Regions from separate parts of the Methylobacterium sp. CM6244 genome, predicted to be linked through region 2. Evidence: predicted binding sites of a transcription regulator. Region 2 holds the regulator's gene; each other region holds the start of a gene.
The links. The regulator PhoB, encoded in region 2, activates phosphate uptake and scavenging genes when phosphate is short. The targets are predictions, from matches to a motif close to TGTCATNNANCTGTCAT.

Region 1 (2,268 bases), 340 kb from region 2:
ACGTTCACCGACACAAGCTTCAAGAGTATCGAGACGATCTATGTGCGCGGAGCACTGACCCTCGATCTGTCGGGCGTGACCGCAGGCACTACGATCAACCTGCAGAACGCCAAGGATACCTTCGCCACGGTGTCGGGGACAAAGGGGAACGATGTCATCAGGGCCGGCGTGGGTGACACGGTGATCGATGGCGGCACCGGTAACGACAAGCTGTATGCAGGTGGGGGAGCTGAGACCTTCACTTTCGAAATGAATTTCGGGAAGGATAACGTCTATGGTTTTGCGAAGGGCTTCGATCATTTCGACGTGTCGGCCCTCGTGAGCAGCTTCGAGGATATCAACCTTACTATGTTAAACGGGGGGGCGGACACTCTTGTCACGTTCGATGATGTTGGTCTTGGCAACAGTATCATCCTGAGAGATGTTGCTAAGGGATCCTTGAGTGGGGCGGACTTTGGACTACTGATCTAGTAGTATGTCGGTAATTTACTTCTAGAGGGTAGTCTGAATCGTCTTACGAAATGAGGATGCAGGACGGGGCGGAACGAAGCTAACGGAAGAGGCGTCCAGCGATGGCCTGCCGCACGCTGGACGCGAATGGCGACGATAAAGACCTCGGACGACGCGGCGTTATTTTCCGCCCAGTCCGACGAACCTCGGCGAAGTGCAGATGCTGCCGGCAAGCACAGGCGATGTTCATCATCACTGCATGCCCTTCCACGAGCGCTTGGCCCAGCAAGGCCCGCCGAAGAATGTCGCGCACGCGGCCGTGATGCGAAGGCGACTTGTGACGCTCAGCGCGATCCCTCGCGAATGCACGTCATGATGGCCAATCACGGCTCGACCATCGACGTCGTCGCCCCGCCCCGTCCCTGCGAGTCGTCTGAACCATCGGGAGAATACGATGGCAGCAGACGCGCCTCGTCGTCATCACAGTGTCGCCCAGCCTTGCGATCCAGCGCGATAGTGAGCCGGTATTTTGCCGGCCATGTTCGCCGCGAACGCATTATGCAGCATCTTCTCATTGAGGAATCGTCCCTCCCGGGGCTGATCTTCGCCCTCGCCTTCGACACGGATGGACGGGGACGCCAGGTTGCGCTGGGGGACGAGCTTCCTTCCCTCGGTGACCCGGAACACGGCTTCGTTTGGCTTCATGTCGATCTCGTCGATGCGCGGACCGAGGCGCTGATCCTTGAGGGACGCCTTGGCCCGCCCCGTCTCGCCGCCGCAACCTTCGCCCGCGACGAGCATCAGCGTGTCGTCGTCGATGGCCCTCATGCCGGCTTCGTCATCGCCGACCGGGAACGCGCTTTCGACGGGTCGTCGAGCGAAGAGCCGAACGGCCGCCTCCATTGCGTTCTCGGTCCAGGCTATCTGGTCAGTGGCCGTCGCCATGCCACGGCCTGCGCGGTCGCCGCCCGCGACGCGGTCCTGTCCGGTACCCTCGTTCCCGGCCCGGCAAAGCTGCTGGAGCGCTTCGTCGGCAGCACCATCGCATCGCTCAATGCCACGTCCGATCGCCTGTCTTCCTCCCTCGATGCCATCGAGGACGACATGCTCGACGAGGCCAAGGCCGACGATGCCAGGCCGTTGGGACCGATCCGCCGCCAATCCGTGCGCTCCCACCGTCAACTCGCCGGCTTACGCGCGGTGTTCCACCGGCTCGAGGATGAGGCCGCCATGGAGGGCGACCAATTGCCGGAAGCCGTCGGCGCCATGGCGGCGCGTGTGGTCCAGCGCCTCGATTCGCTCCACCGGGACATGCATGTCCTGTCCGAGCGCAGCCGGCTTCTCCAGGACGAGATCGCCGCCCGCACGACCGCGCTGACCAATCGCCAGCTCTTCACCCTCTCCATCCTCACGGCCCTGTTTCTGCCGCCCACCCTGGTCACGGGCGTCTTCGGCATGAACACCAAGGGCCTGTTCTTTTCCGAATCCGACAGCGGCTCCATGATCGCACTGATCATTGGCGCGCTCGCGGCGCTGGCCGTCTATGTCGTCATCCGCCGGCTCAATCTCGCCGGCCGGCCTGGTTGATCCCGAACGCGAACGCGCCCACACACCCTCGATTCATCCGACCACCGGAGCCTTCCCCCGCATGGACTTCTTTCGCCGCTTCACCGTGCTCATGTGCGCGCCTAACTTCGACCCGGACGACCTCGAGGGCGTGCGCGTCCAGCAGATCATCGGCTCTGTGGAGAAGCTCGGCTTCGAAGTGGTCCGCGCCCGCCGCGTGGAGGACGCGGCCATTGCGGTCCAGACCGATGC
Region 2 (2,268 bases):
TCAGTTCCTACGACACGGAACTGGAAAACCTGCGCCGCTCGATTTCCGAGATGGGCGGGATCGCCGAGAAGATGATGACCGATTCCGGCAATGCCCTGGTGCGCCGGGACGTGCCCCTGGCGCAGGCTGTCATCGCCGCCGACAAGCGTCTCGACGCGATCCAGCACGAGGTCGAGGAGCGGGCGATCCTGCTCATCGCCAAGCGCCAGCCGCTGTCCATCGACCTGCGCGAGACGGTATCGGCGATCCGCGTGTCGAACGATCTCGAGCGGATCGGCGACCTGTCCAAGAACGTCGCCAAGCGTGTGGTCGCCATCGCCGATCAGATCCAGCCGCAGAAGATCGTCATCGGCGTCCAGCATATGGGCGATCTGGTGCAGGAGCAGCTGAAGGACGTCCTCGACGCCTATGGCAGCCAGGACGTGAAGGCCGCCCTCGACGTGTGGGAGCGCGACGATTCCATCGACGCCCTCTACAACTCGCTCTTCCGCGAGCTGCTGACCTACATGATGGAAGATCCGCGCAACATCTCGTTCTGCACGCATCTCCTGTTCTGCGCCAAGAACATCGAGCGGATCGGCGATCACACCACCAACATCGCCGAGACGATCCATTATCTCGTCACCGGCACGAACGAGCTCGCCGAGCGGGACCGCCCGAAGAACGACGCGTCGAACTACGCCACCGTGTCGATGCCCGCCAGCGCCTGATCGCTGCCCCTGCCGGCCGCTCCAGCACACGCTCGGCGCGGCCGTCGCGTCCATCCGGGACGGTCGCCATCACCCTGAAAACATCCGCATGAACACGCGCATCCTGATCGTCGAGGACGAGGAGGCCCTCACTCTCCTCCTCCGCTACAACCTGGAAGCGGAGGGCTTCGTCGTCGATTCCGCCGCGCGGGGCGACGAGGCCGATCTGCGCCTTCAGGAGCAGGTTCCCGATCTCGTCCTGCTCGATTGGATGATGCCCGGCCTGTCCGGCATCGAGCTGTGCCGCCGCATCCGCGCACGGCGGGAGACCGAGCGGCTGCCGGTGATCATGCTGACGGCGCGGGGCGAGGAGGGCGACCGCATCCGCGGCCTCGGCACCGGCGCCGACGATTACATCGTCAAGCCGTTCTCGGTGCCGGAGCTCCTCGCGCGGGTGCGTGCGCTCCTGCGCCGGGCCAAGCCGACCCATGTGTCGGACCTGCTGGTGGCCGGCAATATCGAACTCGACCGGGTCAGCCACCGCATCCGCCGGCAGGGCCGCGAGATCCATCTTGGGCCCACCGAGTTCAAGCTCCTCGAATTCCTGATGCAGAGCCCCGGCCGCGTGTTCTCGCGCGAGCAGCTGCTCGACGGGGTCTGGGGCCACGACGTCTATATCGACGAGCGCACGGTGGACGTCCATGTGGGCCGCCTGCGCAAGGCGATCAACCGCCCGCGCCAGAGCGACCCGATCCGCACCGTGCGCGGCTCCGGCTATTCCTTCGACGAGATGTTCTCCACGGACGAGTGAGGCCACGGCCGGCTTCTCGCCGCTCCGTCCGGAACGAGCATCCCCATCGTGACGATGGTGGGTGGCCTTGCCCGCGGGCGATCCTCGCGAACCGATGCCATTCCGGCCGCCACGAGATATCGCGTTCGATCTCGGACGTCTGTCCGTTCCGGCATGTGCTCGCCCCCGGAGGGGGCAGGCATTCACCCATCTGGCGGGCAGAATAAGCCCTCTTCCTTCCAGGGGAGGGGGAACGGTCACGCCTGTCGAATCCTCCTGAATAAGGGGAACAGTCGTCAGGCAGATGTCTGAATCCGTCAGCCCTGGGGGCGTAAATCCGACGTTTGGTGCCCGCTGCCGGGTCTACTTTCGGCCCAACGTCGACGGATCCTGCGGCCGCCGCCATCCGCTGAAAGCGGACATTGATCATGGGCGGAAACGACCGCTCCACTATGCGGTTTATCCGCTTTCGACGTCGCTACGTCACCTTGTCAGGTGACGTCGGGCTTCAGCACCCGCGTGTCATACCAACCGAGACGACGGTCATCGGCGGATCGCAAGGTGAGTTGAGCGACCGGAGCCCCGACTTCACGATCGACCAAGCGAGACCGGCGATCGGTCGGCTCATAGAGATGAGCCTCCCCCCATTGTCGAAGCGCGACGATGACGAGGAAAAGGCCGCGCCCCTTCTCCGTCAGGACGTATTCCCGGTAGGCGGTCCCGTCCGAGGCGGGCGCCGTCTCCAGAATTCCCCGTTCGGTCAGGTCGCGAAGGCGGGTCGCCAGCATA
Region 3 (2,268 bases), 1.3 Mb from region 2:
AGCCCCGGGCTGTGGTCCTGCGTCCCTCCCTGGTCTTCGGCCCCGGAGACAGCTTCTTCAACCGTTTCGCGTCGCTCGCCCGCGTGCTCCCGGTCCTCCCCCTCGCCGGAGCCGAGACGCGCTTCCAGCCGGTCTTCGTCGGCGATGTGGCCGAGGCCGTGGCCCGCGCGGTGGACGGGCAGGCCGAGGCCGGCCGCGTCTACGAACTCGGCGGCCCGGAGGTCGAGACCCTCGACGGCCTCGTCCGCTACATGCTGAAGACCACCCGCCGCCGCCGCCTCGTCGTCGACCTGCCCAAGCCCATCGCCATGCTGCAGGCCCGCGTGATCGAGACCGTGGACACGCTGAGCCTCGGCCTGCTGCCGGACAGCCTCAAGCTCACCCGCGACCAGGTCACGCTGCTCCAGACCGACAACGTAGTCTCGGAAGCCGCCAAGGCGGAAGGCCGCACGCTGGACGGGCTCGGCATCCTGCCCACCGCGATGGCCGCCATCGTGCCCGGCTACCTCTGGACCTTCCGCAAGGCGGGCCAGTTCTCGAAGGAGGCCTTCACCGCCTCAGAGGAGGAGGCCGCAGAGCCGTCCTCCCCGCCGGTCGCCCGGCCGAGCGGTCCCCCGATCGGCCCCGATGCGGCGGCCCCGAGCCGGATGGGCGTACGCTGGGGCACGCGGGGATAGTTCACCGTCTGGAGTGGCGGCGCAGAACGGATGAAATCCGAAACCGGACGAATGTTTGAAACAGAGAGGTTGTGTGTAGCCGCGAAGTTTCGTCGTAGCCCGGAGAAAAGCGTCACCTGCATTGGCGTGCAGGGCTGCGCGGCTAGGATGGCACCCAGAAGCTGGCCGGGCACAAACGCGTGGCGTTGATCGATGCCGAAGGGCATGTCCTGGCTTCAGCGAACGTGCAGGATCGCGTTGCGCTGGCTGCCCTTGATGACGGCAAAAAGAGATTGTCCAGCCTGCACTCTGCCAAATTCGACGGCGCCTCACGGTCGAGCGCTGCCAGGATTGGTGCTTGATCCAGGGCACGCGCCACCCCGCCATCGAGAAGCCGCCGGATCAGAGCTGCCCTCATCTTGAGCTTGTCGAAGGATGTCGTGCTGGAACAGCGCCGAGACGTTGAATGAATCTTCGGTGGGCTTCGCCATTGGGGCGGCCCGCACCGACAACGTGCCGAACGCCCTGGATGTCGCAACCAGACGGCTCGCTTGCGTCGCCGTCCTCCCGGCCAAAAATGCCCTCGACAATCCCGCATGAGAATGCAGGCCAATACAGGCTCTAGGGAGCTCGTTGCCGTCGCCGAGGAGGTCTCCTTACTGTCATGCAGTTGTGATCCAAGGGCCTGGATCATTCCCATTCATCAGGAAGGCAATGTTATGGACGGCACGCGCGCCGGGACTCGTCCTTTCGATATCGAGGCTATTCGTCGAGAGATGGCCGACGACTTCGATGAAGAATTGGAGATGGAACTAGAAGACGAGCGCCTTGAGCGACTGGTTAGCGAAATCGATGCAAGCCCGCGTCCGCCCAGCATGGACCGGCGAGTCTATTTCCGTGAGCTGTTTCGGCTCCAACACGAGCTGGTTCGTCTGCAGGATTGGGTCCAGGCCCAGAAGCTCCGCGTGGTCGTGATCTTCGAAGGGCGAGATTCGGCTGGTAAGGGCGGGGCCATCAAGCGCATCACCCAGCGTCTCAATCCGCGCGTCTGTCGCGTTGCCGCGCTTCCGGCTCCCAGCGAGCGCGAGCGCACGCAATGGTATTTCCAGCGCTACGTCGCGCATCTGCCGGCGGGCGGCGAGATCGTGCTGTTCGACCGCTCCTGGTACAATCGCGCCGGCGTCGAGCGCGTGATGGGGTTCTGCACGCCGGACCAGTACGAAGAGTTCTTCCAGTCCGCGCCGGAATTCGAACGCATGTTGGTACGGTCCGGCATCATCGTGTTGAAATACTGGTTCTCGATCACCGATCAGGAGCAGGAACTGCGCTTCAACATGCGCATCCACGATCCCCTGAAGCAGTGGAAGCTCTCACCGATGGACGTCGAATCCCGTCGCCGTTGGGAGGATTATACCAAGGCGAAGGAAGTGATGCTCGCCCGCACGCACATTCCCGAGGCGCCGTGGTGGGTGGTCGAGGCCGTGGACAAGAAGAAGGCCCGCCTCAACTGCATCAGCCATCTCCTCACGCAGATCCCCTATGGCGACGTGGAGCACCCGCCGGTGCATCTGCCCGAGCGCATGCGCCACGAGGATTACGCCCGCCAGCCAGT

Region 1: ACYQML_RS02565 (CorA family divalent cation transporter) is a predicted target of PhoB. The motif match lies at 926-942, and genes of this name have one in related genera.
Region 3: ppk2 (polyphosphate kinase 2) is a predicted target of PhoB. The motif match lies at 1,317-1,333, and genes of this name have one in related genera.

The regions. Positions count from the first base shown of each region.
Region 1 is NZ_CM139247.1:545,496-547,763, reverse strand. Features, by position in the region: gene ACYQML_RS02570 (M10 family metallopeptidase C-terminal domain-containing protein) at 1-471, shown strand, start outside; gene ACYQML_RS02565 (CorA family divalent cation transporter) at 1,009-2,037, shown strand; gene ACYQML_RS02560 (Orn/Lys/Arg family decarboxylase) at 2,099-2,268, shown strand, end outside.
Region 2 is NZ_CM139247.1:206,000-208,267, reverse strand. Features, by position in the region: gene phoU (phosphate signaling complex protein PhoU) at 1-710, shown strand, start outside; gene phoB (phosphate regulon transcriptional regulator PhoB) at 799-1,500, shown strand; gene ACYQML_RS00980 (winged helix-turn-helix transcriptional regulator) at 1,971-2,268, opposite strand, start outside.
Region 3 is NZ_CM139247.1:1,468,953-1,471,220, reverse strand. Features, by position in the region: gene ACYQML_RS06805 (complex I NDUFA9 subunit family protein) at 1-677, shown strand, start outside; gene ACYQML_RS06800 (hypothetical protein) at 857-1,018, shown strand; gene ppk2 (polyphosphate kinase 2) at 1,376-2,268, shown strand, end outside.